Regions from separate parts of the Streptococcus ruminantium genome, predicted to be linked through region 2. Evidence: predicted binding sites of a transcription regulator. Region 2 holds the regulator's gene; the other holds the start of a gene.
The links. The regulator Rex, encoded in region 2, represses fermentation and respiration genes when NADH is low (regulators of the CRP and FNR family bind a similar motif). The targets are predictions, from matches to a motif close to TTGTGAANTANTTCACAA.

Region 1: SR187_RS01335 (formate/nitrite transporter family protein) is a predicted target of Rex. The motif match lies at 11,461-11,478, and genes of this name have one in related genera.

Annotation. Positions count from the first base shown of each region.
Region 1 covers NZ_AP018400.1:245,217-260,617, reverse strand. The annotation lists gene hisS (histidine--tRNA ligase) at 578-1,858, opposite strand; gene rpmF (50S ribosomal protein L32) at 2,474-2,656, shown strand; gene rpmG (50S ribosomal protein L33) at 2,672-2,821, shown strand; gene SR187_RS09995 (hypothetical protein) at 3,207-3,518, opposite strand; gene SR187_RS01375 (hypothetical protein) at 3,536-4,594, opposite strand; gene SR187_RS01370 (hypothetical protein) at 5,019-5,978, shown strand; gene SR187_RS01365 (hypothetical protein) at 5,994-6,833, shown strand; gene SR187_RS01360 (hypothetical protein) at 6,850-7,257, shown strand; gene SR187_RS01355 (transposase) at 7,346-7,666, shown strand; gene SR187_RS01350 (IS3 family transposase) at 7,698-8,546, shown strand; gene SR187_RS01345 (NUDIX hydrolase) at 8,899-9,513, opposite strand; gene SR187_RS01340 (helicase HerA-like domain-containing protein) at 9,705-11,225, opposite strand; gene SR187_RS01335 (formate/nitrite transporter family protein) at 11,514-12,314, shown strand; gene SR187_RS01330 (PadR family transcriptional regulator) at 12,560-12,886, shown strand; gene SR187_RS01325 (DUF1700 domain-containing protein) at 12,873-13,637, shown strand; gene SR187_RS01320 (DUF4097 family beta strand repeat-containing protein) at 13,634-14,704, shown strand; gene SR187_RS01315 (phosphatidylglycerophosphatase A family protein) at 14,988-15,401, shown strand, end outside.
Region 2 covers NZ_AP018400.1:842,302-857,702, reverse strand. The annotation lists gene SR187_RS04170 (RluA family pseudouridine synthase) at 1-498, opposite strand, end outside; gene SR187_RS04165 (NAD kinase) at 498-1,316, opposite strand; gene SR187_RS04160 (GTP pyrophosphokinase) at 1,300-1,971, opposite strand; gene SR187_RS04155 (CYTH domain-containing protein) at 2,211-2,786, shown strand; gene SR187_RS04150 (ribose-phosphate diphosphokinase) at 2,909-3,886, shown strand; gene SR187_RS04145 (cysteine desulfurase family protein) at 3,898-5,013, shown strand; gene SR187_RS04140 (DUF1831 domain-containing protein) at 5,016-5,360, shown strand; gene SR187_RS04135 (DUF4649 family protein) at 5,363-5,566, shown strand; gene SR187_RS04130 (redox-sensing transcriptional repressor Rex) at 5,690-6,328, shown strand; gene radC (RadC family protein) at 6,730-7,410, opposite strand; gene SR187_RS04120 (class A sortase) at 7,601-8,347, opposite strand; gene gyrA (DNA gyrase subunit A) at 8,354-10,798, opposite strand; gene SR187_RS04110 (L-lactate dehydrogenase) at 10,986-11,969, shown strand; gene SR187_RS04105 (ABC transporter permease) at 12,201-13,154, opposite strand; gene SR187_RS04100 (ABC transporter permease) at 13,156-14,217, opposite strand; partial or broken gene SR187_RS04095 (ABC transporter ATP-binding protein) at 14,210-15,401, opposite strand, start outside.

The DNA of each region.
Region 1 (15,401 bases), 600 kb from region 2:
ACGGCACCAAATCCGTTGCTTTTTGGTTGAACCGGAGAGACTTTTGTCCCAAGCTCGTTTTTTATCGCCTCACTGATGACAAGTAGTATTGGGCAGATTTACCATTAGCAAACCTTTAATGCAGTCAAGAAAAGATCCAGCATCCCTCCAACGTTCATATCACCATCTCAGCACAGCAATAGCAACCTCAGACACACTTACCAAAAAATATTTTAAAAAACCTAGAAGAATATCACTCCTAGGACTAACCTCACTGAAGTCAAACATCATGATGTACAACGTTTTTCTATAGACTATCTCTACTGCTTTTATCTTTCCGGATTCAGACAAAAACTTTTGGTAAGCTGTTGCTGTCATCCTCAAAAAAAGAACGTGGATCGCTCTCAGGTACTCTCACTATAGATGCAAACATAACCCCTTATTTTCATACCTTTATAGAGTTGCTCTACATGATAGTAAATTCGGTCAGGATAATGAGTAGTATAACTGAAAAGAGCAATAATAAAAAAACCTTGCTACTAAGAACAGAAGCTTACTTTTGCACTGTTCCTTATAGGTAGGTCTTTTCATTTTGCCACTACTTTTCTAATTCTTCTAAAATATTTGCAAAGTCTGTCTGGACTGTTTCAAAGCTTGTTTCTACTTGGTTACGAGTCTGATTGTGCTTGACAATCAATTGACCTGACTCAATCTCGCTACCACCTAAGGTGATAATGGCCTTAGCTCCAAACGCATCCGCTGACTTAAATTGGGCTTTGAGCTTGCGATCCAAGTAATCGCGCTCCGCACGGAAACCTTGCTTGCGCAGGGCTTGAACCAACTCCAGTGCTCCGCTATTGGCCTCCGAACCAAGAACAGCGATATAGACATCCAATCGAGTGTCAAGAGGCAACTCAATACCTTGCTTATCAAGGACGAGAATGAGACGCTCAATCCCCATGCCAAAACCAAATGCTGGTGTTTCAGGTCCTCCAAAATAAGTGACCAAGCCATCGTAACGACCGCCGGCGCAAATAGTCAGTTCATTCCCTCCCACTTCGGTCATGAACTCAAAAATGGTGTGATTATAATAGTCTAACCCCCGTACCATATTGGTATCAATGACATAAGAAATTCCCAAACTATCCAGCATAGACTTGACTGTCTCAAAGTGTGCTGTGCTCTTCTCATCCAAGTAATCCAAAATGGATGGTGCATTTTCCACCACTTGTTTATCTTCTTTTTCTTTGGAGTCAAGGACTCGGAGAGGATTTTCTTCCAAGCGTCGCTGACTATCCTTAGACAACTGGTGTTTGAGTGGTGTTAAATAGTCAATCAAGGCCTGACGGTAGGCTGCACGACTCTCCGGATTCCCTAGACTATTGAGATGGAGACGTATTCCCTTGATACCAAGCTCCTCAAAGAAATGATAAGCCATAGCAATCGTTTCTACATCTGTAGCTGGATTATTGGAACCAAAGCACTCTACACCAATTTGATGGAATTGACGCAGGCGTCCTGCCTGTGGACGTTCATAGCGAAACATTGGTCCCATATAGTAGAATTTGGCTGGTTTTTGCACTTCCGGAGCAAAAAGCTTATTTTCTACATAAGAGCGCACAACCGGCGCTGTTCCTTCTGGGCGCAGGGTAATGTGGCGTTCCCCTTTATCGTAAAAGTCGTACATCTCCTTAGTAACAATGTCAGTGGTATCACCAACTGAACGGCTGATAACCTCATAATGCTCGAAAATCGGCGTGCGAATTTCTGCGTAATTGTATTGTTTGAAAATGGTACGAGCAAAATTTTCCACGTACTGCCACTTGACTGTATCCTGTGGTAATAAATCTTGGGTCCCTTTAGGTTTTTGAAGTTTCATAATATAAAAGATGCAGAAGGCTCAAAGACAAAATAAGAGGGATAAATCGCTGAAAATATCGATTGTCAAAGTAATTTATCTTTCTTATATAGTGTTTAGCCTGCGCTCATTCCTTTCTAGGTTAAGATAATCTTTTGGCAAATAGCTCACTTTGTGAAGGTTGAAGCTTGCATTCTCCAGAAAATAGACGAACTACTTTTCTTAAGTATACAGGTGAAGACGTTGCCCAAACATAACTTGCAATCTCCCTTATTCTACCATAAAAGCTCCGCTATTTCTCAAAAAAGCCTTCCGATAAATTGAACTTTGTCAGGCTTTTGAGTTTTGCAGTCACCCTGTTTGTTTCTTTCCACTAAATTCACTGAAATCAACCGAGCTATACTTATTTTGTGGTAATGTCACTAATTTTTTCAAAAAAATCTGTCAAGTAACTTTACTTTACAAAAAACTTTTGATATACTATTGAGGTTGACGAATGTCATATTAAATTAAATCGAATTTGGGCCAAAAGTTCAGAAAAGAAATGATCCGACTTGTACGCAAGTTGTACAGCATCGGCTCCCTATTTTTTCTTCGCTTTTTCATGCCCTTATATCTCAATGGAGGAAGAAAAAAATGGCAGTACCTGCACGTCGCACTTCAAAAGCGAAGAAAAATAAACGTCGTACTCACTATAAAGTAGCAGCTCCAACTGTGAAATTTGATGAAACTACTGGAGATTACTCACGTTCTCACCGTGTATCTTTGAAAGGATACTACAAGGGACGTAAAATCGCTAAAGCTGCTTCAGCTGAATAATAGAAGGGAGATACCATGCGCGTAAACATTACACTTGAACACAAAGAATCTGGTGAACGCTTGTACCTTACTTCAAAAAACAAACGCAACACTCCAGACCGTCTTCAATTGAAAAAATACTCACCAAAATTGCGTAAGCACGTGATTTTTACTGAAGTGAAGTAGGTTTTCACTACACGTCAATAGACGGTAGAAACCTTGATTTTATGCGATTCTTGAAATTCTGAATTTCAGTAGATTGCAGTACAAATCAATCGAATCTCTACATTTTTCTCTACACTTTTTAGATAATAAAATTTAAGTAGAACATGCAGATAATGAAAGGAACACTTCGTATGAGGTGTTCTTTTATTCTTATTCTTACGATAAATAATATACTCGTTCAATGTCATTATTGATAAATTTCCAACCTTATCTTCTACAATATACAAATCATTAATACCTTTCACTACTATTATCAAGTATTCTTTTAGCATCAACTATTTTTTCTATTGACTTTTGATAACCTTTCAGAAATATCATTTGGAATTTCTAAATATATTGTCCCTTTTCAGTTGTAGATTTTATAGTTTAGCAGGTTTTCTTGTTGATTAGAATCAATAATTACTACTTTTTTCTTTTTAATTGAGCCAACAATCTTAAAAACTAGTTCCTTTAATATGTCCACAGTTAGCCCTAAAACAAGCATTTCTACAAACTCTCTACTTAATATTAATTCAATAAAAGAATCAAACGAAGCTTGAATTTGACTCTTATCAAAAAAAATTACCTCTATATTCTTACTTTTAAACTTTTCCTGAATTTCTAGTTGTTCATCATCCGTAAAAAGTTCTGGAACTTTGATAAGTATTCCTTTAACCATAAATAATCCTCCTTCTTTTACTTAACTAATTTCCAATTCTTAGCATCTGAATTATCAATCATAATTTTTCTACGATTACTTAGCAATTCGTCACTCACAAAATATTGTCCTAATCGTTCTACAAACCCACATTTCTGACAAGTATAAAGATAATCTTCTCTTATTTCATTCACTAAAGCTATATTGAATTCAAATTGATTGCCACACTCATCACAGTTCATACTAAGATGGTCACTGCTAAATATTAAATCAAAAATGCTCTCTAATTCTTTATTATCATCCTCTGATAATGCTAATATTATCTTTAAATTTCTGATATATCGGTTAAACTCTGATGTTTCCTCATCTATATCTACATATTTTTCAAAAATAGCAACAATAGCCTCCACCAAATATAGTAGAATATATGGGATTTTTTTGTAGTACAAATTCCAGAATTCATCCCAAATTTCATCATCTGCAAATATAAAATTAAGATTTTGCTTCTCAGTGGGATAATTTTTATTTCTGGTCACCAAATGAATTGATTTATCAAATGCACTAGTCAAACTATTTTCAGCCTTTCTATTGTATATTACATCATACAACAATTCTGGATCAAGTAATTCTTGACTAAAATCCAGTGAACTATTTTTAGATTGAACTAATACCTTCGCTTTTGAGAATAAATCAATAACAAAATCTTTCTTTCCTTTTAAATCACTAACATCATATTCTTTAGGGCTTCCATATTGCATTTTTCCTAAAAATTCATGTGGTTGAACTAGTATCCAACTTAAATAGAACAAATTATCCTGTAAAGGTTTCCTAGCAAGTGAAAAAGCAACTGTTACCTTTCCCCTCTCTATACAGCTCAGTGATTCAAAAAGATAGTAATTTAAGTCTCGTAGAATTGAAAAGAATATATGAGGGATAAAGACTTTTTCAGAAATATCTCTATCCTTTCGTCTTTCTAACTCATCAAAAAGTTCAAGTTGCTCATCTACCTCATTAGTAAATTTAAAAGATAGGCTTGACAATTTATATTTATCAGCCTTAACCAATATATCAACTAAAATATCATACAAATAAAGCATCAATTGATGACGTTTTATATACTTGGCTGGTAATAATTCCGAGATATATCATTCGACCAATATTTTTCCCTCATTTCTTACTTGTTACTAAATATTATACTTCTAAAAAAAGTAAGTTCTTGTTCTAGACTATTTCTTATCTTCCATATCCCTCAATGCATATACACATGCTTGAATCACGAACTCGAAAAGTTACATCCTTATTTTGAATTGTTTTTCTATTTCTTCAATAAGTGGTACTGGAAAACGAATTGTTTTATTTTCTGTTTCCTTGCGATTTGATTTTAATTGAAATGCCATATCTTTTCTCCTCTTTTGTTTTTAGGATATAGCATTTTGTACATTAAATATGCATTGCGTTTTGCATTACAAACTATGTATTATTACGTTATAATGTAATAAAAATTATAATATAGGAGTCCAGATGGATATTGCTAATTCATTAAGAAGGTACTTAATATTAAAAAATAATCTAATCCCCTCAACACAAAATAGAATAAAAGAACTTGAAAGAGAAATTTTTCAAGCTGAGGTTACTCTAAATGGTATTTCAGATGAAAAAGTATTCTTAGAAGATTTTAAATGGGATATTCGCACAAGAGGATTTACTATTTTCAATCTGATTCATCTACCGTCCCTGATTGCGTTTATAATCTTTCTTATAGTTGTATTATTAGCCTTAGCTGGGGGTACCATTATTGGTGTCATTGTAGAAACACTTATTCGAACTTTTATACTTTTCCAAGATTTTGAGTTTGAGGATACATTCTTCTACATCCCAATAAAAGCGGTTGAAGACTTTATCTATTATCCACCTTCAATTCCTGTTCCGATTGTGGTTGGGCTTTTGATTGTCTGGGTTTTATATAGTATCAGACAGGTTCAAAAAAATAAAATCTACTATGAAAATGTTGTTATTCCAGAGAATCGAAAGAAAAACGCTCTCGTCCCTGGAAAGCGTAGAAAACAACAATTAGCGGTAGATAATCTGAAAAATATCTTGAAATCCACTGAAGCTCAACTACTGAACCATCAAAATGAAATGATGAATATTATGAATACCATTTCCATTCCCAATCAGTATTGGACTAATGATGAAGTCATAAATTTCCTCATACAAAAATTAGAATATGGGCAAGCGAAGACCATCGGAAAAGCTTTGAATCTTTGGGATATAGAAGTATCAACTAGAAGGGTTGAGCAGGCATCGAAAGCTGTCATAAAAGAGACAAGAGAATCGGAAGCTCGTCTGGCTAGACAACGTGCAGAACAACACGCACAAGAGCAACGTAACGCTAGAGACAATATTGAGACTCAAAATAAAGTCGCTGAAGAGTTAAAACGATTTAATGATGATATTGCTAGGAAAAACCGTTGGCTATAAAAAAGGAGACACACTATGAACAAAAAGAAAATTTTAGCAAGCTTTACACTATTGGTATCTACAGTACTCTTATTTGCTTGTCAGAGTAATGAAAGTACCACAAAATCCTCTGAAAAGATTGTTGAAGCCTCATCTTCTTCAAAGGATGCAATCTCCGAGGAACAAAGAAATAAGTGGTTGAAGGAGTTTTATGAAGAAGTAGCTGAGACTGATGGTTCAAACTATCATAATGAGATTGAAGAACGTAGTCAAAAAGCATGGAATGAGAATCAAACCAACATCTTCAATGGACAGGCTAGTCTAAATGTTACTAATGACTACCTACCTTCTGAATTGACAAAGCTAAATGTCACGATTGACGGTTATGATGAAGCAACTAGAAGATTGAAAGTTACTGTTACTAACAACTATGATGAAACACTGATTGGAACAACAACCAATTCAAACAATAACAACTTGTACGGGACATATTTCACTCTATATGGCTACACAACTTTGTCAGGACGTTCTGAGAGGGTAAAAATCGCTCGGATTGCTCTTGCTAGTGATTTACCAGCTGGGGAGTCTATTCAACTCGAAATTCTTCCATCCGCTCTTGCAAATCGTCAAACTGATTATGCTAAAAAATTTCAAAATAGTGAGTTAGATTCTAAATACTACTTACTATCAACCAATTACGGAAATTCCTTATGGGACATTACTAAAGACCAAGTAATGGGAGAAGAGATTGTTTCAGAACAAATAGTATTATCTAGCCTTACGAATATCTACATCGTACCCAAGCTAGTATTTGAAACTTACCCATCTACGGCTCCAAATGATTCTGAGCTGGAAAATATAATTTCAAACAATTAAAAGAAAGAGCAGACTAATGAATATAAAGAAACTAATTTTGACCCTACTAACTCTAACACTAACAATTGTCCTTTGTGCTTGTGGTAATCAATCGAATGCTAATGATAGTCAGCTATCAGGAACATATTCATACGAAAAAAGCGGTATTGATGGTTCTGAAATGGGATTCGAAGACGAAGAATTAACTTTGCATTACGAACTAAAAGTAAGTAGTGATGAAAACATACTTAATATCAATCTCCTTTCAGAGAGAGGAAATAATGTGAAGTACCTCTATTCAGAGAAAGTAACTATTGATACGGACAAACAGATTATCAGTGATAGCAATGGTACTGAACTGAAATATTCAGTTTCAGGAGATTCTGTAACAATACCTGATTTAGCAGGAGATACAGGGGATACTGTAACTTTAACAAAAGAGTAGAAAAAGATGAGCAATTGATTGAAAAGAACCCCTTATAATGGACAGTATAAAAAGTACTATACTGTTCTTATAAGGAGGTTCTTTTCTCATGGCTAAAAAAGGAAGTAAATTTACAAAGTATCCACCTGAATTCAAAATACAAGTAGTCGAGGACTATCTTAGTGGGAAAAGTGGTGGTATGGACTCAATTGTAAAAAAGTATGGCTTGAAATCAAACAATCAAGTCCTCACATGGACTAGAAAATATCGCGAAAATCCACAATTGCTCCACCAAGATTTAAGAGGTGCTAAATCAACTGGTCGCCCAAAATCAACCAATCTTGATGAAATGACAATAGAGGAACAGAATGCCTTTCTTCGTATGGAGAATGACATTTTAAAAACTTTAAGGACTCTCCTCAGAAAGTGAGAAGAGTCCACCTTTATCAAGTCGTTGAACAATTGAAAAACGTTATTCCATCTCCCGTTTATGTGCCTATTTGGGTTTCCCTAGGTCATCATACTACCTCTGGTTAAGCAATGGAAAACCTGAACACAAGCGGTTTAACCCTGACCTAGCACAGGGCATTACAGCTGTTTTTAATGAGACTCAGAAAGGTTATCGTTTCATTTGTTATCAACTGAGAAGAAAATACGATATTTTCTGTCATCCTAAAACTGTCCTACGCTATATGCGTATTCTGGGTTTGAAGTCGCCAATTCGAAAGAAACGCTATCATTCTTGCACACAGCGTGAGATAAATGAAAAGGCAAGACACGTCCACTACAACGTGCTTGCTCGAAACTTTAAAGCAGAACGTCCTCTCCAGAAACTAACAACGGATGTCAGTTATGTTTACCACAAACAGGGAAGGATGTTCCTTAGCGTCATAAAAGATTGTTATGACAACTCTATTCTAGCATATACTCTTTCAGATTATAACGATAATCAGCTCGTTTTTGAAAATTTAGACCTCGTCTTCAATGAAAATTGGGATGCCACACACATTTGTGTCTTGCATTCTGATCAAGGTTTTCAGTACACCAACCAACTTTATCTCAGAAAACTAGATCAGTATGGTGTTACGATTTCCCATTCTGGAAAAGGGAATTGTTATGACAATGCTTCTTGTGAAAATTTCTTTTCCCATCTCAAGAGTGAGTCCTTACGACTCTTTCCTCCTAATAACAGAGATGAACTCAGCCAACAAATTAAAGAATACATGGACTGGTATAACTATGATAGACCACAAGAAATATTAAAAGGTATGACCCCTATGGAATTCAGGGAGTCATACCTTACTAACTAATATTCTTTTTTACACTGTCTATTTTAGACGGGGCTTGACATAATTCTTCTACACCAATTTAAAATTCCTGCCTTTACACGGTTCAGGAAGGTGAGAATTCTAGGAGAGCTTTTTAAATATATTTTTTAGCCCCAATCTCCCCTTTTACAAGTTGTTCATGCTATCCGTACATTAATCCATACTATTCCACAATCTGATATGATAAACGATTTGTTTTATCCGTTCCTCTAAATCTAGAATTTTCAGATTAGACTCATTTCATGTGTTTCACCAATCTAATATCTTATCTTCATACGTAAAAGGTACTTAGTTTTTTATTTGACGAGGAAACATCCTGCCAATCTAAGAAAAATCACTCACTCTGTCCTTCACTTCTGAGAATTTCAACGAAGCGATGAGTGAACTGAGCGGTCATGCCCCAGATATTCTCCGGAAGATTTTCGTAAAAGGGAATAGAACGCTTATGATGGCTGAAAGAATAACCGATCCCAGCCCTCAGGCGTTCAAAGGGAAAGTTACAATCAGGAACAACTTTTGAGTCTAATTGATAGTAAACTGGATCTGTCTCTAACAGGGCAGTCAAAGGAACCGTAAAAAGTCGCTCTACTTCTTCATTGGGCTGGATGGTATGCCAATCTAGATGTAGACACCCCACAAAACAACGAATGGTTGAGCCAGCCAAGACCAGATAATCAATTTCTCCCAGTAACTCTACTTGACTGTGATGAATATTAAGCTCCTCTACTAACTCACGAATAGCAGCCATCTCGGCTGTCTCTTCACTTTCAATTCCTCCTCCAGGGAAAGAAACTTCACCTGGCTGGGAAATGAACTCACTACGAATTTCATAAAGAACCTGCCATTGCCCATCAGTCCAAACCAAGGGCAGACAGACTGCATAAGTATATTTTTCTCCCAAAGGCTGGGGGTGGTAGTGTTCCAATAATGCCCGTACCCTCTTTGTCATGACAACTCCTTGCTAACTAGTGATTTCTTTTTTCTCATCCTATCGAATTTTTATGAAAATGGCAAGAGCTTTGATTGAAAACAAACTGAGAGTTTCGTTCTCAGTTTGTCTATATATTCAATGAAAATCAAAGATCTATCAGACCAGAAAACTGATGTCCAGTCAAACAAGTTGCTAGGGCGTTGAGTTTCTTATTTTCCTTTTAACATGCCCATAATGCCTCGTGTCACCACACGTCCAACTTCTCGTCCAACTTGGCTCATTAAATTTTTAGCAAAGCGATCCATTATGGAATCTGTTTTCCGACCAACTGATTGGTTAGCTTTCTGAGCAGTTTTAGAGGTCTCTTTTTGAGCTTTTTCTTCCATTCTTGCAGCTTTTTCAGCTTGTTTTTCTGCCTCGGCCTGTTCAGCTTTTTTGATTAGTTCGGCTTCTTTTTCCTGCGTCATAGCCAAAATCTGCTCATGGGCTGACTCCCGATTCACTGCGTCAGCGTATTTTTCCATCAAAGAAGAACTGTTGATAGCTGAAAGGATAAGACTAGACTCCACAGTTCCCAGCTGACTCTTTGGTGGGTAAATCATGACCCGATCCGCAAAACTTGGTGTTCCATCTGTTTGAAGGGTTGAAACGACAGCCTCGCCGACCTCCAATTCTTGAATAACCTTGGCTAGGTTTTCGCTCCCTTCTTGACGGAAGGTTTCAGCGACTGTAGTAACCGTCTTGAGTTCTTTTGGAGTAAAGGCTCGTAGACCATGCTGGATACGATTCCCTAGTTGAGACGCCACGCTATCTGGAATATCAGTCGGATTCTGTGTAACAAAGAAAATACCAACTCCTTTGGAGCGAATCAGGCGGACAATTAACTCAATTTTTTCGAGCAAAACTTTAGGAGCATCTTTAAAGAGTATATGGGCTTCATCAAAGAAAAAGACCATCTTAGGCTTATCAAGGTCGCCCACTTCAGGGAGGACCTCATAGAGTTCTGATAAAAGACTGAGCAAAACTGTGGAATAAAGAGTTGGTTGATTGAAGAGTTCTGTCGCTTGAAGTACATTTATCACACCTCGCCCATCTGTGGTTGTTCGCATAAGGTCTGCAATCTCTAGGCTAGGCTCGCCAAAGAAAATTTTTCCACCCTGTTGCTCTAGAACGACCAGACTACGCAAGATAGCACCGATCGAACGAGAAGGAATATTGCCATAATACTGACTCAGCTCTGCTGCATTCTCTGCCACAAAATTGAGCATAGCCCTCAAGTCCATCAAATCAATGAGCAAGAGACCACGCTCATCTGCCACACTGAACACGATATTAAGAATAGATTCTTGCGTATCATTCAATCCCAACAAACGGGTCAACAAGACAGGACCTAATTCTGAAATAGTCATGCGAACCGGTGTACCATTTTCTCCAAAAACATCCCACAACTCAACTGGATAACTTGTCGGTGTGTAGTCTAGGTACTGAGTTTTTTCAAGGCGACTAGGGTCAATTTCCTTCCTATTAGCCTGCACTAAACTATTTAAATCTCCCTTAATATCCGATAAAAATACGGGAATCCCAGCATCACTCAGCTGTTCTGCCAAAACTTTCAATGTCACTGTTTTTCCTGTACCAGTAGCTCCTGCGATAATCCCGTGACGGTTGAGACGTTTGAGCTGCATTTCCGCTCGATTACGTCCATAACCAAAAGCGATTACTTCTGACATAGTCTATCCTCTTTTCCGATTATTTCTAACTTTATTGTAGCACAGTTTCTAGAAAAATAGCAGAGCAGAACCCTAAAAATGATAGTTCATACTTTTCATATTATATGGGCAAAAAAACTCTAACTTTCTGGACTTCTGTAAACATTTCCTCAATATCTGCAAATTGGTAGCGATTACTTGGTTTTTTTGCCGAAAAACACTTACATTTTCAGACTTTTTCTGTTATACTCTCTTATTGTGAGAACTTTCGCAAATACGTTTTAATAAATATAGTAAAAGGGGATTATTATGGCAGCACAACAAGACACGCTAATTTATAATATCGACAAAAGCATCAGGAAAAAAGCAGACTTGATTGAAAATAATTATTTTGCTTATGCCGTTCGCTCCATCATGGCAAGTGTTTATCTGGCGATTGGTTTAGCCATTTCGGTTTATACAGCCGATAAACTGAACCATATCGTTGATGGTCTTGGAAAATTCAGCTATGGACTCATGTTCGGCTGGTGCTTGGTAATGATTTTATACATGAACGCTGAGCTTGGTACATCCAACATGATGTATATGACTTCTGCCATTCACCGCAAGGTCATTCCTACAAAAACAGCTTTGAAAATCTTGGCAACCTGTATCTTCTTCAACTTTGTCGGTGCAGTACTTGTCTGCTTCCTCTTATCACTAACCTCACCATATCAGCATATTGACCAGCATAGTTACCTTTTCGAGGCTACTGTGGCTAAATTGGCAAAAACACCATTGACTCAATTTGTTGAAGGGATTTTCGCCAATATTGTCGTGAACATCGCCGTATTTGTTACTATGCGTATGAAGGATGACGCTGGTCGTGTTATTTCGTTGATTTTCATCATCTTTATCTTTGCCTTCCTTGGTTTTGAACACGTTATAGCCAACTTCTCTACTTTCTCACTCGCCTTCTTTTCAAATGGCGGTCCTGTTGAAGGGATGAACGTCCTCAGTATCCTAAGCAACTTCCTCTTCTCCGGACTTGGAAACTATGCCGGCGGTGGTCTCTTGATTGGTCTTCTTTATAGTTGGCTAAGCAATAAGTCAAAATTATACGTTGACTAATTTCCTAGCTTTTCTTTACTGTTAACCGCTGGAACTCCAAGCATAGCCTTGAAGGCTACCAAAACAAAAGATACCCTTACGGTCGGAACTTCGACCGTATTTTTTTATTTATTTTATATATCTGCTTGACAATTTCTTCTTGTAGGTGTATATTTTATATATAGCATTTTTTGATATATGGTTGTTTTATATATATGTCAATTCTATATCCACTGCTAACAAAACGAGAGAAAGGAGTGACTGCCATGCATTTTCCAGTTCCTGCGGTGCTGACAGAATTTCTCATCATGGCCATATTGGAATCTGATGATTCCTATGGGTATGAAATTTGCCAGACAATCAAACTGATCTCCAATATAAAGGAATCAGCCCTTTATCCCATTCTAAAACGATTAGAACAAAATGACTTTTTGACTACCTATTCCCGTGAATATCAGGGAAGGATGAGGAAATACTATAGTCTGACCCAGTTAGGTCACGAAGAATTGATTCGCCTCAAAGATGACTGGGATACCTATACCAATACAATAAGCGGCATCATAGAAGGGAGCATCCGTCATGACAAGATCTGAATACATGGCTCAGTTGGAAAAATACTTGAAAAAATTACCACACAAAGAATTCCAAGAAGCTATTACTTTTTTCAACGAATATTTTGATGAAGCTGGTCCAGAAAAAGAATCAGCTATCATAGAAGAATTAGGCTCTCCTAAAGAGGCTGCCAGTGAGCTAATCAATAACATGCTCAGTCGACATATTGAAGGAGAAACAAAGGATAGCGACAAACTGATAGATAGCACGAAGCCAAATAACCATCCGATCTATGTCTTTGTTGCCCTTGCGTTCACTTTTCTGTTGTCCTGGTTCTTTCTCTCCTCTGGATCTGTTCTAGGAATATTTGGTATTTTCATTGGCGCGATTTGTGGAGCTTTCTACCTTGGGAAAAACTTACAGGAATTTCGAGCGGTCAAAAAGACTGTCTGGTTAGCTTTCTTAGCCATTCTATCTCTTCCAATCGCTATTCCAGCTACACTTCTTTTAGGCGGAGCCTTGATTTTTCTCATTTTCCTAGTTCTAGGCTTTCTGATTGGTGGGCTAGCGTTAGGCATAGGACTTTTCATCGGAGGAGCCTACTTGATTTGGGAAGGATTTAGCCTGCTTTCTCAAGATTTTAATGTCTTCCTCATGGGTTTTGGTTCCGGCCTCTCTCTCATCGGTGGTTCCATTCTTCTTTATATCCTAACAGGATTTTTCGCTTACTGGTCTTGGTGGCTGGTTAAGGCTTGCTTTAAATGGATATTGAAACGAGGTAAACGAGCATGAAAAAGAAATTGACAATGGCAATTATTGCCGGTTTTGTTAGCTTAATTACGGGCTTAATTTTAGCAGGAATCGGATTTTTCTCTGGCGGCATCACCAGCTTGGAAAAAATCGCTACACCTAAACAAATCCATCAAACTTATACGAATCTACATACACTCAAGCTTGATTTTATCCACCGCGATATTACCATCCGGGAATCTACCGATGATAACTACCACATAACCTATACCAACTCTAAAAACCATATCTTTCCGTCACTCAAAATTTCTGAAAAAGACGGCGTCCTAACTCTGACAGCAAAAGATCGGGAACTTTCTATCACAGGAATCATGCAATTTTTTGGAGAACATCTGGCCTCCAACAGGACAGATGCACAGACCGTTATCATTCGAGTCCCTAAGAACAAGGGATTAGCAAAATTAGAAGGAAATCACTATCCCTACTATTATGGTTCTAGCCCCTTGACAATTGAAAATGTTCATATCAAAGAAGTTAACCTATCAGCTAGACTGCATCTCAATAATGTTCAAATGGATGGTGGCACAATTGATACCTCTTATGTTTCCGTAGATCAATCAAAACTGAAAAACATTAGCGTCTCAGTCTCAAACTCCGAAGAAAGCGCCAAACTTTCTGATACTAGCTTGGAAAATGTGAAAATCCAAGGCTACCAAAATCTACACGTGTCCAATGCAACCTTACTAGGTGAAAACATCTTTACTCCGACAACAAATCAAGCTCTGACCGTCACCAATCTCGACTTGACCGATAAGAGTTTACAAGATCTTAATCTCAATATCAGCACGAAAACAGATATGAAGAGTTTAGCAAAACACCTAGGTTATCACTACAATACAGAAGAAGAATTGAAGGACATTGTTGGGAATACGAGTTACTTCAAAGAACAGGCTGAACATGTTGGTATTTTTACTAAAGACAAGTACGAAAAACTCACTGTAAAACAAGAAGGTGATAAACAGACCTTAACCCTTGAAAAAAAGGGTAGTAAAAATAAGCTGACTCTTGGAGCAACAAATGCTACCATCAACCTACGAACACCAAACTAATAAATCGAGACAATACCTTGTCATGTGAAAAAATGGTAGAGCCTTCCAATCTGCTATCAAAAACAATAAAAACACAAACTGCTTTATTTCATTCCCCTCCTAGAAGGCCTGTCCATGACTGATTTTTAGTATTGCAGTATGATAAAAACCAGCTTAATGTGTATGAACTAGGCTGGTTTTCTTTGATAATTAGAGCATTATGCTATATTACAATACAATCATTCGCGAAGGGGACATTTTTCTGGTACAATAGATTTCATTATGAGAAAGGAGACGTCCAGAGATGACAAGCGATAACCTACAAAACTACTCCCGTGACCTGTTGGAAGAAAGAGGGATTCAACTTGAAGATATTGCTACCTTAGTTATGCACTTACAAAATAAATACATCTCCGATTTGACTCTAGCAGAATGCTTAGAAAATGTCGAAGCTGTTCTTGCCAAGCGAGAAGTACAAAATGCCATTATGACTGGAGTTGAGATTGATAAACTAGCTGAGCAGGGATTCATTTCTCAACCTCTCCAGTCAATCTTGATAAATGATGAAGGCCTATATGGTATTGATGAAATTCTTGGCCTATCTATTGTCAACCTCTATGGGACGATTGGTTTTACCAACTATGGATATTTAGACAAATCCAAGCCAGGTATTATTGCCAAGCTCAACAGAAAAGATAGTCCGCATTGCCACACCTTC
Region 2 (15,401 bases):
AGCATAGTAACGTTTCTGAATCGATTTCGCCTGCAACTGTTTATCCAGACGAGCATGGGCATAGCCATGCTTTGCAAACAGCATCACACCAGAAGTATCTCTATCCAGACGCGTTACAATGTGAACCTGCTTATTTTCATAATCCTGAGCAATCAAGTATCCCTTGACAAAATTAGCAATCGTTGAGGAATGTAAAACAGATGGAATTGATGCATAACCAACTGGTTTATTGATAGCCAAGAAATGGTCATCTTCATAAACAATGTCCAGTGGAAAGGAAATCGGTTTCAAACTTCCCGTAACATCCTCCTCAGCCGGTATATCAATTGTAACTCTATCTCCAATATCAAGCAAGTAAGTTGCATTGCGTTCTATATCGTTGACCCAGATATTGCCACCCATGTACTTAATTTTGGCGAGTAGACTCTTGGAAACACCATATTTTTTAAGAAATGTCTTGATTTTTATATGCTGGTCAGCTATATATTCAAAGCGCATCACTCCACCTCTCCAATAAAAGCATCTTTGACCCTATTCCAAAAACTAGTATGGCTTGAGGTAGCAACAAAATGAATCTTGCTATTATCAATCTGATACTCAATGGTTTTGATATTGTCGTAAGTGAAAGTCTTATTGTCTACTGCAATCGAGTAACGGTCATTGTGTTTAGGCTCTATCACAATCTTATCCTTTTTGGGGACAACAATAGAGGAACCCAACGTTCGATAAACACGATTGTTCAAACTAGCCACCTCAGCAATCTGCAAGGCTTCAATTGTCGGATGTAAGACAGCGCCACCAAGAGACTTGTTATAAGCTGTTGAGCCTGTCGGAGTAGACACCGAAATCCCATCACCTCGAAAACGTTCAAAGGGAACGTTGTTGATGATAATATCTGCGACCATGGTCTTAGATAAGCGCTTGATAGTCGCTTCATTCAGAGCACGCGCCTCAATCGTCCGATCATCTGTCATCTTGACCTTAATATTTAAGATTGGATAGGAAACTCGTGCACCCGTATCAAGCTTGAGATTCTCAATCAGCTTATCAACTTCAAAATCACGATAATCCGTATAAAATCCTAAATGTCCCGTGTGAATACCAACAAAACGGACACGATCAATCAACTTCTCATACTTATGAAAAGCTGATAACAACATCCCATCACCTCCAATAGAGATGACAATATCTGGATTTTTTGCGGTTAAAATAAAATTTGCTTCCCTTAATTTTGTCCACAATTCTCTGGACACTGCTTCACTCTTAGGATTTCGACTTGCAAGCAGAGCGATTTTTTTTCTACCTGTATTCTTCATCTGTATCATCACTATTTCCAACACCATCATTCAGTTTACGATAGCCAGGATCAAATAAGACCTGCGCTTCCTGTATATCGTTGCGGATTTTTCGCATCTCCTCATCTAATTCATAGGCAATTTTCGCTGTAACTTCCAAGCGCTTCTTGATTTCTTCGGGAAAGTTTCCCCTATATTTGTAATTGAGAGAGTGTTCAATCGTTGCCCAAAAGTTCATGGATAGGGTACGAATTTGAATCTCTGCCAAAACCGTCTCATTACCATTTATGGTGTCCACTGGGTACTCAATCACTACATGATAAGAACGATAGCCAGAAGCCTTCATGTGATTGATATAGTCCCGCTCATGAACAATCTGCATATCTTTTCGTTTCCTTAAAATCGCTAGAACTTCTTCTATATCATCAACAAATTGGACCATAATCCGAAGACCAGCAATGTCCTGCATATCTTGAGCAAGATTTTCCAATTTTATATGTCTCAAGGTCATCTTTTCTTTAATAGACTCGATTGGCTTCACTCGTCCTGTTACAAACTCAATTGGAGAATGCTGATTGGCCTTCCGATACTGCTTACGAATTCCTCGCAATTTGATCTTCAGTTCGCCAACTGTCTGGATGTAAGGGTCTAAAAATTCTTCCCAATTAAAATCCATATGATCCCTTTCTTGTCAAAACTTTTAAATTGTATTATACTCAATAAAAAATCAAAAATAGATGAGCAATAAAGTCAAAGATGGAACTCTACTACTTTTTAAATTTCAAGCAGCAGCTAAAGTCTTCCATCAGATAAGACACTCATCAAGACGAAGTAACAAGATTTCATTTTGATTTTCAAAGAGTGTTAAGATAACACAAAGACTAATCTATTATAACATATGAAAGGGTTTACTGCATGAAAAACCATCTAGAAATCGAGTACAAAACACTATTGACCAAATCGGAATACAAACGCCTCTTGCCTGATTTTTCTGATGTAAATCCCGTTTTTCAAACCAATCACTATATTGATACCCCAGACTTTGATCTGAAAAATAACCGTCTTTCTCTCCGAATTCGTACCTTTGAAGAAATGGCAGAGCTAACATTAAAAATTCCTCAGGAAATTGGCAACCAAGAATACAATCAAGCTCTGGATATTCAGACCGCTAGAGCCTTACTTACACATTTTCAACTTCCAACAGGTCAGATTGCAGATATTATTTCAATCACCGCTATTCCTCTCAATAGACTTGCTGTCTGGGGTAGCTTAACCACTGAGCGCTATGAAAAAGAGACATCTATCGGGCTCATGGCTCTGGATAAAAATGATTATCTTGATCAAACAGACTACGAGCTAGAAGTTGAGGTTACAGATGCCGATGAAGGGAAAATTCTATTTGATGAATTTCTCAAAAAAAAATCTATCCAATTCAAATATGCCAGCAGCAAAGTTGCTCGAACAGCTGCCTATAAAAAATCAGTTCAATAGGACTGATTTTTTATTTCTCTGCTGAAAATTTTTCAATTTTTTGGTAAAATAAAATTATCTATTGTAAAAAATACTTTTATGATCTTCATAAAAGCTCAGTGTATTAAAGGAGTTACTTGAAAATGGTGCAACCTCTCGGTGAACACAACGTAAAATTATTCTCACTCAATAGCAATCGCGACATTGCTGAAAAAATTGCAGAGTCTGCTGGAATTCCTCTTGGGAAACTTTCTTCTCGTCAGTTTTCAGATGGAGAAATCCAAATTAACATTGAAGAATCTGTACGTGGCGTAGATGTTTACATCATCCAATCAACTAGTTATCCGGTCAATAACCACCTGTGGGAACTATTGATTATGATCGATGCATGTAAACGCGCTAGTGCTAACACCGTCACTGCTGTTATCCCTTATTTTGGCTATGCGCGTCAAGATCGTACTGCTTCTCCACGTGAACCAATTACAGCTAAGTTAGTTGCTAATATGCTAGTTAAAGCTGGCGTAGATCGCGTATTAACTCTTGATTTACATGCTTCACAAATCCAAGGTTTCTTTGATATTCCAGTAGACAATCTCCTTACTGAGCCTCTCTTTGCTCACTACTATATGGAAAAAGGTCTTTGCAAAGAAGATGTGGTCATTGTTAGCCCTAAAAACTCAGGTATCAAACGTGCTCGCAATATCGCAGAATTTTTAAATGCTCCGATTGCTATTATTGATTATGCTCAAGATGATTCTGAGCGTTCCGAAGGATACATCATCGGCGATGTGGCTGGTAAAAAAGCGATCTTGGTAGATGACATTCTCAATACTGGTCGCACCTTTTCACAAGCTTCAAAAATTGTACAAGAAGGTGGAGCTACTGAAATTTATGCTGTTGCCAGCCATGGCCTCTTTGCAGGAACAGCCGCGCAGTTACTAGACGAAGCGCCAATCAAAGAAATCCTAGTGACCGACTCTGTTTCTAGCAAGGAGCAACATCCAAAGAACATTGCCTTCTTAACAGCTAGTGACTTAATCGCAAATGCAATTCACCGTATTCAAGAACATCAGCCACTCAGCCCACTCTTCAAGTTTACTAATCCGATAAAAGAAAACTAGGAGTCTACTTTTTGATTTATTTAGACCATGCAGCAACCACTCCCGCTTCTCCCATTGCTCTCCAACGAATGATGGAAGTTGCTCAAGAAAGTTATGGCAACCCATCCAGTATTCACCATGCTGGCCGCAATGCTAACCAAATTCTTCGTCAGGCACGTCAGGATATTGCCCAAGTTTTAGCTGTTTCGCCCGATCAGCTCATTTTTACCTCCGGCGGTTCCGAAGCGAATAATTTAGCGATCAAGGGTTATGCCCTTGCTCATAAAGATAAGGGCAAACACCTGATTACAACAGCCATTGAACATCATGCCGTCCTTCATACCATGCAGTACTTAGAAGAACATTTTGGTTTTGAGGTAACCTATATTCAGCCGATAGATCAGGTCATCACTGCTCAACAAATAAAAAAAGCCCTACGACCAGATACTATCCTTGTCAGTGTTATGTTCGCCAATAATGAAACTGGGCAACTACTTCCCATTAAGGAAATTGGTCAAGTTCTCTCTGGGCATCAAGCTGTCTTTCATGTTGATGCTGTCCAAGCTGTTGGAAAGGTAGAGCTACACCCGATTGAATATGGGATTGATTTTCTTACTGCTGCAGGCCATAAATTCCATGGCCCGAAAGGAAGTGGTTTTCTATACAGTAAAATTCACCGGTTTGACTCCTTAATCCATGGTGGAAAGCAGGAAGCTCAACATCGAGCAGGAACCGAAAATCTCCCAGCCATTGCTGCTATGGCAACTGCTCTAACGGAGCAAATTACCGAATTAGACAAAAATAGCAACTACATCAGTCAACTCAGAAAACAACTTATTGAAGGGTTACATGGATTAGACTATTATATCAATCAGTCTGGCTCCCATCTCCCCCATATCCTCAATATTGGTTTCCCAGGCAAGCTAAACGAACAACTACTTATGCAATTAGATCTAGTCGGTATTGCTGTATCTAGCGGTTCTGCCTGTACTGCTGGCATTGTTCAAAACAGCCATGTATTGGAAGCTATGTATGGAAAAGAATCTCCTCGGTTGAAGGAGTCTATCCGTATCAGCCTTTCAGAAACCAACACAAAACAAGAAATAGATACTCTTATCGTAGAATTAAAAAAAATAATTGGAGGTTAAAAATGGCATTCCAAAAATCTGTTACCTTGAAAGATTGTAACTTTACTTATCATATTAGTCCTGTTGTCAAAAAATATACACTGCGTGACAATACGTTTGAACAAACCAAAGCAGGACATTATCAACTGACTCGTCTTCTGGAAGAAATTCCAAACTCAAACCAGGGTTTCCTCTTAAAAATTATTATCAATCAGGACTTGACAGGTTTTAAAATCAATATCACAGATAAATCCGGTCTACACTTGGTTAACATTTTTAAACCAGAGAGCAATAAGGTCATTCAGGAAAAGTTTTACTTCCTTATGGATAGCTTGATTGATCGTGACATCTTTACGAAAGAAGCATAAAAATGATTGAAGTCCATTATCGTGATGCTTATAAAAAAGAGCGTAGCCAGACATTTGAAAATAAGGAGGCAGCAGTTTTAGCCTTCTCTGGTTGCCTTACTCTACCGGATTACTATCCTATCTCTAGCATTATCAAAGATGGGAAGGAATTGGATTTCAAAGGAACAATCGGTGACCTCTATCTTTATTTACAGACACTAGACTAAACAGGTTCTCTGTTTGGTCTTTTTTAAAATCAATCTGTTGATTTTTTCACAAACTTGGACTAGAATAGAGGAAAGAATTATTTAACATACGAATCATCGATATAAAAAATAAAGGAGTCCAAAGTGAAAAACGATAAAAAATCAGATATTCCACGCGCTACTGCCAAACGTCTATCCCTTTACTACCGTATTTTCAAGCGTTTTTATGCAGGTAATATTGAAAAAGCTAGTTCTAAAGAAATCGCCGAAGCCATTGGCATAGATTCCGCAACTGTGCGCCGTGATTTTTCTTACTTTGGAGAACTCGGTCGGCGCGGTTTTGGCTACAATGTCAAGGAGCTGATGGATTTTTTTGCGGATATTTTAAACGATACTTCCATTACCAATGTGATATTAGTTGGTGTTGGAAATATGGGACGCGCCTTGCTTCACTACCGCTTTCACGAACGGAATAAAATGAAGATTGTCATGGCATTCGAGGCCGATGACAGCCCTGCGGTCGGCACTATAGACGAAAATATTCCTATTCATGCCATTTCAGATATTAAAGATCGTATTCAAGAGGCCAACTCACAAACAGCTATCTTAACGGTACCGAGCATCAAAGCTCAGGAGGTAACAGACATCCTTGTTGAAGCTGGTATTAAGGGTATCCTCAGTTTTTCACCAGTTAATCTCTCTGTCCCAAAAGATGTAGTTGTACAATATGTTGATTTGACTAGCGAGTTACAAACCTTGCTCTACTTTATACGCAAAGGATAATGATTGGTGCATGTCAGAAAATGAACCCACGAATAAAACCTATCGCATGCTGCCCTGTCTATCGTGCAGCTAGTTTTTCTAAAAATAACCAAAACCAGTCCATGTTTTGAGGACTGGTTTTAAAATTGCTCCACTTGTTTTATTTTAGAACAATTTAATCATGCTCTCTTCAACTCAATATCCCAACTAAAAGTACCTTATCTGCTATAACATTTTTATCCATGGTAAAATAACAACTTTGCAATTCAGTTTTTTAATATCATATTTCAAGCTGTTACACCATGATGGACAATCTTACATTTTCTTTAAAGCTTTCCTTGTATAGCTCACTATACTACAAAAAGCTCTCTCTTGATTTCCTATGTACGACATTATCCCGTCAAAACTATTAAAACAACTATTTAGAATAACTCACTTTCTTCCCTAAAAGAATAATATCCCTTGCAACCTACAATTAAGTGGTCTAATAAAACCAATCCTAGCGTTTCGCAGGATTTTTTTAAATTCTCTGTGAAAAGTAAATCATTTTTACTAGGTTGCACTGAACCCGATGGATGATTGTGTACGATAATAATAGATGTTGCCATGCATTTGACTGCATAATGCAAAATTTCACGTGGTTCTGCAATACTGCGGTTAACACTACCAATAAAAATAGTCTTTTGACTGATAATCTGATTTTGTGTATTTAGATAAAGAGCAAGCAGATGTTCTTGTTTCTTATCGCCGAGTTCTTGGATCATCTTGCGCCCAAGCTTCTCACTACCCAAAATACGTTCATTTAAGAGCAATTCAGACTGGTTGATCCGTTTTCCCAACTCAATCATGGCCTTGATTTCAATTGCTTTCACACGACCGATTCCTGTTAAAGTCTGCAATTCTTCTATAGACAATTCTCTTAAAGCCGCCAAGTTCTCCAAGCGATTTAATAAATTATTGGAAAGAATGGAAACAGGCTCTTTTTTTGTTCCGGTTCGAATAAAAATAGCTAATAATTCTTGATTACTAAGTCGTTCAGCCCCTACTTCCATAAGACGTTCACGAGGGAGCAGAGATTCTTCTTTAAAATCAATTTGATACATAATTTCCTCCTCACTTATCTATTCGTAAGGTGGATAAAAAATAGGGGTGGTACAGAATTAGAATAGCAATTCTGTACCACCCCCACAAAGTTAATTTACTGTATTCGCCTTAAAAACCGACTACCACAGTCTGCACCAATTAGCCACTATCCTACTCGTTAGGAATTAAGAATGTTGGGGCGAGCCAATCCTATTGACCATAATCATACTGATTGTAGCTCTTTGTAAATGCATCCAATACTTCCTTTGGTGACTGTTTGTATGGAGTTGTTGACTCAAGAACTCCCTTTACAATGATACGTTCTGTAGCATAATAATCAGTACATGTTACCAAGGTAATCTCTGTTCTTCCAGCAACATCGTCAATAACATGTACACTTTCCGGAGGAACAATCTGCACACTATCGATTACATACGTATAGACGGTTGTCTTATCGGTAATATGAATCTTCATACCATTTTTGGCACGATCAAGCGGTGAGAAAAGAACGTCCGCTGCACCAGTTACTCCAAAAATATGATGACTGGCTAACGCATAATTCCCCTTTCCCATTTCCTGATTTTCCTTCATTGTACCTGCACCGTACATAAGAGAGGTATTAAAGACACCTTTAAAGATAGGAAGATTGATACCAAGTTCTGGAACGGCAATTCCACCAATTACCGGTAGACGCTGTGCTTCCCATTGGGCTTTCAAAATAGCCTCTGTCGAAACGGATTCAACTTGATTAAAATCAAAAGTCGTTTCAGCTTGTTTATTTTTCTCAATATCCTCTGTAGTAACATTTTTGATTTGATATTTATTGGTATTCCATCCAATGATAAAATTACGGATAGGAGCATTAAATATCAAAGCCAGAGAAATCAATACCAATAAAACTGTTAGAAGTTTACGCCAAAAAGAACCCTTTCGCTTCTTCTTTTCACGTTTAGACATGACTGCTTATTCCTTTTCCTCTTTAATCTCAGCAGCTTCAACCAAGGCAAAAGTCATAATTTTCGCTTCATCATTGAGACGCATTACCTTAACACCCATGGTAGAGCGACCGGTTTGTGAGATATTAGCCACACTTGTACGAATAATGACACCAGTATCTGTGATTACCATAATATCCTCAGCACCAGAAACGGTTGTCAGCCCTGCAAGCGGACCATTTTTCTCAGCAACTTTAAGGGTTTTAATCCCCTTACCACCACGTCCTTTTGTAGGGTACTCACTAGCTGGAGTGCGCTTCCCAAAGCCCTTTTCAGTCAAGACAAGAACTTCTTGTTCATCCGAAATCATGGTAGCTCCAACCAATTGGTCTCCATCACGAAGGGTGATACCACGCACACCTGTTGCTGTTCGTCCCATATTGCGGACGGCTGTTTCCGCAAATCGAACGGAATAACCAAATTTGGTTCCCATGATAACATCTGCCTGCCCATTTGTCAAGAATACGTTAATAAGTTCATCATATTCTTTCAGATTCAAAGCCTTCAAACCGCTCTGACGGATATTAGCAAATTCTGAAACACTGGTACGTTTAACTACACCTTGACGAGTTGCAAAAAATAGGTAACAATCTGCTTCTTGATCTTTCGTCACATTGATAATGGTCTGAATAGACTCGTTCTCTTCTAGCTTGAGCAGATTAACTACCGGAAGTCCCTTGGCAGTACGACCATACTCAGGGATTTCATAACCTTTCAATCGATAAACACGCCCCTTATTTGTAAAGAAAAGGAGACGATCATGAGTACTAGTGGATACCAATTCACGTACAAAATCATCATCTTTAACACCTGTACCTTGTACACCACGTCCACCACGTTTTTGTGCTTGAAACTCATCTTGAGCCAAGCGTTTGATATAGCCTTGGTTTGACAGGGTGATTAGGATATCTGTTTCTTCAATCAGATCCTCATCTTCGAGAGAAAGAACTTCACCAACCATCAATTCTGTACGACGACTATCAGCGTACTTACGCTTCACTTCTTCTAATTCTTCTTTAATGATATAAACAACACGCTCAGGCTTAGCTAAAATATCAGTCAAGTCAGCAATCAAGGCAATCAGTTCATCATATTCGGATTGAATCTTATCACGTTCCAAACCTGTCAGACGACGGAGACGCATATCAAGGATAGCTTGACTTTGACGCTCTGACAAATGAAACTTAGTCATCAATTCAGCTTGTGCAATCGCATCCGTCTCTGAATTGCGAATAATACGGATTACTTCATCAATATGATCAAGAGCAATCAGCAACCCTTCCAAAATATGGGCGCGCGCTTCCGCTTTTTCCTTATCAAACTGCGTACGGCGGGTAACTACTTCTTTTTGGTGTTCAATGTAGGACTCTAAAATCTGGCGAACAGATAAAATCTTTGGTACACCATTTTGAATAGCCAACATATTGAAGCTAAAATTAGTCTGCAGTTGAGTTTGCTTGAAAAGATTGTTCAAGATAACATTAGCAGACGCATCTCTGCGTACCTCAATAACAAAGCGAACCCCCTCACGGTTGGACTCGTCACGAACTGCTGTAATCCCTTCAATACGCTTTTCCTGCACCAGCTTAACGATATGCTCTTGGACCTTGGATTTGTTGACCATGTAAGGAAACTCTGTAACAACAATCCGTTCGCGACCATTTCCATATTCTTCAATCTCCGTGCGAGAACGCAGAACAATGGATCCCTTACCAGTTTCATAGGCACGATGAATACCTGATTTCCCCATAACAAGAGCACCGGTTGGAAAATCCGGACCAGGTAGGACTTCCATGATTTCACGCGTTGTCACCTCTGGATTGTCCATCACCAATTTAACTGCTTCAATTGTTTCTCCCAAGTTGTGAGGAGGAATGTTGGTTGCCATCCCCACAGCAATACCAGTTGTACCATTAACTAATAGATTTGGGAAACGAGCTGGCAATACTTCCGGCTCCCGTTCGCTAGCATCATAGTTGTCGGCAAAATTAACTGTATTCTTGTTAATATCACGAAGCATCTCCAACGCAATCTTGCTCATACGAGCCTCTGTGTAACGTTGGGCAGCAGCACCATCACCATCCATAGAACCAAAGTTTCCATGGCCATCTACCAGCATGTGACGATAACTCCACCATTGCGCCATACGAACCATAGCTTCATAAATGGCACTGTCACCATGTGGATGATACTTACCCATAACATCCCCTGTAATACGGGCAGATTTTTTATGTGGCTTATCTGGTGTAATTCCTAGTTCATTCATTCCGTATAAAATACGGCGGTGCACGGGCTTCAGACCATCACGTACATCTGGAAGAGCACGCGAAACGATAACACTCATCGCATAGTCAATAAAGGATGATTTCATCTCCTTGGTCAGATTAACCGTCACTAAATTCTTATCTTGCATTATATGCCTCTTTCAACAGTCATTGTGCTTCTATTATATCACATTGTGAAGTAAATTTCTTTGTTGGAAATGGCATGTAAACATTTTCAAAACCGCTTTCACAAGTGACAAAAAATACAAAACATGCTAGAATGGATTATGGTTGGGATGGATTCGTCCCCAAATAAAACTAAGGAGATGTTTAGCGATGACTGCAACTAAACAACATAAAAAAGTAATTCTTGTCGGTGACGGTGCTGTAGGTTCTGCTTATGCATACGCTCTTGTCAACCAAGGTATTGGTCAAGAATTGGGTATTATTGATATTAACAAAGACCGCACTCAAGGTGATGCAGAGGACTTGAGCCACGCATTAGCTTTCACATTCCCTAAAAAAATCTATTCTGCTGAGTACTCAGATGCTCATGATGCAGACCTTGTCGTATTGACAGCTGGCTTGCCACAAAAACCAGGTGAAACTCGTCTCGAATTGGTGGAGAAAAACCTTCGCATTAACCAACAAATCGTTACTGAAATTGTTAAGTCTGGTTTCAATGGTATCTTCCTTGTTGCAGCTAACCCAGTTGATGTTTTGACGTATTCAACTTGGAAATTCTCTGGTTTCCCTAAAGAACGTGTTATTGGTTCAGGTACTTCACTTGATTCAGCTCGTTTCCGTCAAGCATTAGCTGAAAAAATCGGTATTGATGCTCGTTCTGTCCATGCCTACATCATGGGTGAGCATGGTGACTCAGAATTTGCTGTTTGGTCTCATGCTAACGTTGCCGGTGTGAAATTGTACGACTGGTTGCAAGACAACCGCGACATTGATGAACAAGGTCTTGTTGATTTGTTTGTATCTGTTCGTGATGCAGCTTACTCCATCATCAATAAAAAAGGTGCTACTTATTATGGTATCGGTGTTGCCCTTGCTCGTATCACTAAGGCAATCTTTGATGATGAAAATGCTGTACTTCCATTGTCTGTTTACCAAGCAGGTCAATACGACGGTGTCGAAGATGTTTTCATCGGTCAACCTGCTATCATCGGTGCACATGGTATTGTTCGCCCAGTTAACATCCCATTGAGCGAAGCTGAATTGCAAAAAATGCAAGCTTCTGCTAAACAATTGAAAGATATTATTGACGATGCCTTTGCTAAGCCAGAAATTGCAGCAGGTGTTAAAAACTAATCATCAAGCCTAAGAGAAGGTGGACCTAACGGTCTGCCTTTTTCTACTTTCAAGCATAGTCATAAGAGGTTGGGACAATAGTCCAATCTCATATATAAAAAGCGAACAAACCAAGATTCTGATTGTCAGAAAACTAGTTTTGTTCGCTTTTTTTGTTCAATTATAAATCTAAAGGACTTGATAATTGAGATTTTCAAAATTGAAAATCTTTTTGTCCCAAGCTCTATATGATTACTTAGACTTGATGTAGTTAATTCCGTCTGCTTTAGGAGCTACTGCTTTACCAAAGAAGGCAGATAGCGCAATCACTGTCACAAGATAGGGTGCAATTTGAAGATAAACAGTTGGAATATCCTTCAAACCAGGCAACTGACTACCAATTACTGCCAAACTTTGTGAAAGTCCAAAGAATAGACTAGCAAGCATGGCACCGATTGGGTTCCATTTACCAAAGATAACTGCCGCTAAGGCTATAAAACCTGAACCAACAATTGTCGTAGCAGAAAAATTGATATTAACTGACTGGGCACTTACGGCACCACCAACACCACCTAGAAAACCAGCTAGCAAAACCCCTGCATAACGCATGGCATAGACATTGATACCTAAGGTATCTGCAGCTTGTGGATGTTCACCCACTGAGCGAAGACGCAAACCAAACTTTGTTTTATAGAGGACAAACCATGCCACAAAGGCTGTTGCAATGGCAACATACCCCATCAAACTAGTATTTTTGAAGAAAATATCTCCGATGATAGGGATGTCAGCCAAGATAGGGAATGAAAACTTCCCAAATGATTGTGTTATGCTATCAGTCTGTCCCTTGTGATACATAACTTTTACAAGAAAGACGCTTAGCGCAGGTGCAAGCAAATTCAGTACAGTACCAGACACAACATGATCCGCACGGAAGTTAATCGTTGCCATCGCATGGATAGCAGCAAATAGGATACCGGCTAAACCACCGACCAAAACTGCCACCAATGGAGTCGCTTTACCAAAAGTTTCTGCAAACTCAATGTTGAATACAACACCAGCAAAGGCACCAATCACCATGATTCCTTCTAGACCAACGTTTACGATACCACCGCGCTCAGAGAAAACTCCTCCAAGACTGGTAAAAATCAAAGGTGCAGAATAAATCAGCATTTGCGAAATGAGTAAGGCAAGCATTGAAACATTCATCTTATTTCGCTCCTTTCGCTTTATTTCTAGATTTTAACAACTGTTCAAAAATGAATTTCACACCGATGAAGAAGATGATAGACGCAGTGACTACGTTAATCAATTCTGGCGGAATCTGTGCCCGAACCATACCTGGAGAACCTACTGACAAGACCCCAAAAAGGAAGGCAGCTAGTGGGATACCAAGCGGTGAATTTGAGGCCAAGAGCGCTACAGACATCCCATTAAAACCGATGTCTAAGTTACCACTTTGGATATAAACATTTTGGAACGTCCCCAAACCTTGAATAGCACCACCGAGACCAGCAAGAGCACCTGAAATAATCATAGACAGAATAATGGTACGCTTGGCAGACATACCAGCATAATCAGAAGCTGTCGGATTGAGACCTACCGAACGAATTTCAAAACCAAGTGTTGTCTTCGTTAATAGAAACCAAATAACAAAAACTGCGATAAGGGCAAAAAAGATACCAATATTCATCCGAGAATTATCCGTCAATGCACGAAGCCATTCTGTCTGATAAGAAGCATTAGCTGATACGTTGATAGTCGAATCTGTATTTTTCATCAAATTATCTGCAAAAACATCACGGATGATGTAATTACATGAATAGAGCAAGATATAGTTCATCATAATGGTAACGATAACTTCACTCGTTCCTAAATAAGCACGAAGGACACCGGGAATAGCACCAGCGATACCACCGGCCAACATTGCAATCACAACTGTTGCAAAAATTAAGACTGGACGTGGCAAATCCGGATTCGCCAGAGCGAACCAGCCTGCAAAAACCCAACCAACATATGCTTGACCTGAAAGACCAACATTAAAGAAGCCTGCACGACTAGCCACAGCAAAACCAAGAGCGGTAAATACAAGAGGTGCCATCGCACGGAAAATTTCACCAATAGACTTGATATTACCGAAAGCCGAATAGAATAACTCTTCATAACCCCAAATTGGATCGTAACCAAACACAAGCATGACAATCGCTCCAAGTAGGATACCACTGACCACCGCCAACATTGGAAGAGTTAAATTCTTATATTTTTTAAGCATGTTCTTCTCCCTTCTCAATATGTCCACCTGCCATCAATACACCCAATTCTTGTTTATTGGTCTTAGCAGGTTCAACAATCCCATGGATGACCCCATCATGGATAACAGCAATTCTATCTGATACATCCAATATTTCATCCAGTTCGAAGCTGACAACAAGAACAGCCTTACCCTTATCACGTTCTGCTATGAGACGTTTACGAATATATTCGATAGCACCGACATCCAAACCACGTGTTGGCTGACTGACAATGAGGAGGTCTGGGTTGCGGTCAATCTCGCGGGCAATAATAGCTTTTTGCTGGTTACCACCCGAAAGTGCCTTAACCGGAACCAATTCACTAGCACCACGAACATCAAACTCTTCCATCAACGAGCGTGCCTTCTCGTTAATAGTACCATAGTTCAAAATACCATTTTTAGAAATCGGCTCTTTATAATATGTTTGTAAGGAAATATTTTCTGCTACAGTCATCGGAAGGACAAGGCCATCACGATGGCGATCTTCTGGCACATGACTAACTTGCATTTCTGTAATCTTACGTGGTGTTTTGCCGACAACTTCTTCACCCTTGATAGTGATAGAACCAGATTTCACCTTCCGCAGACCAGTAATGGCCTGGATTAGTTCACTTTGACCGTTACCATCAATCCCAGCTATACCAACAACTTCACCTGCACGAACATCTAGGGATAAACCTTTGACCGCTGGGATCCCTCGGTTTTCATTTACTACTAAATCTTTAATTGATAAAATGACTTCTTTTGGATTGGCTTTTATCTTCTCTGTCTTGAAAGATACAGAACGACCAACCATCCACTCTGCCAAATCTTGGTTAGTAGCACCTTCTACGGCAACTGTTTCAATCGACTTACCACGACGGATAACCGTTACACTGTCAGCAACTGCGCGTATTTCATCCAGCTTGTGCGTGATTAAAATAATAGATTTTCCTTCCTCTACCAAGGCTTTCATAATCTTTAAAAGCTCTGCAATTTCTGCTGGAGTTAAAACGGCTGTAGGCTCAATTTGCACCACGATAGAGGGTTTTAAGGATTTCTACACGCTGCTGAGCACCAACAGAAATATCCGCAACTCTAGCTGTGGGATCAACTTCAAGACCATACTTAGCAGAGAGTTCCTTAATTTCAGCAATAGCTTTCTTAAGGTCAATCACTCCACC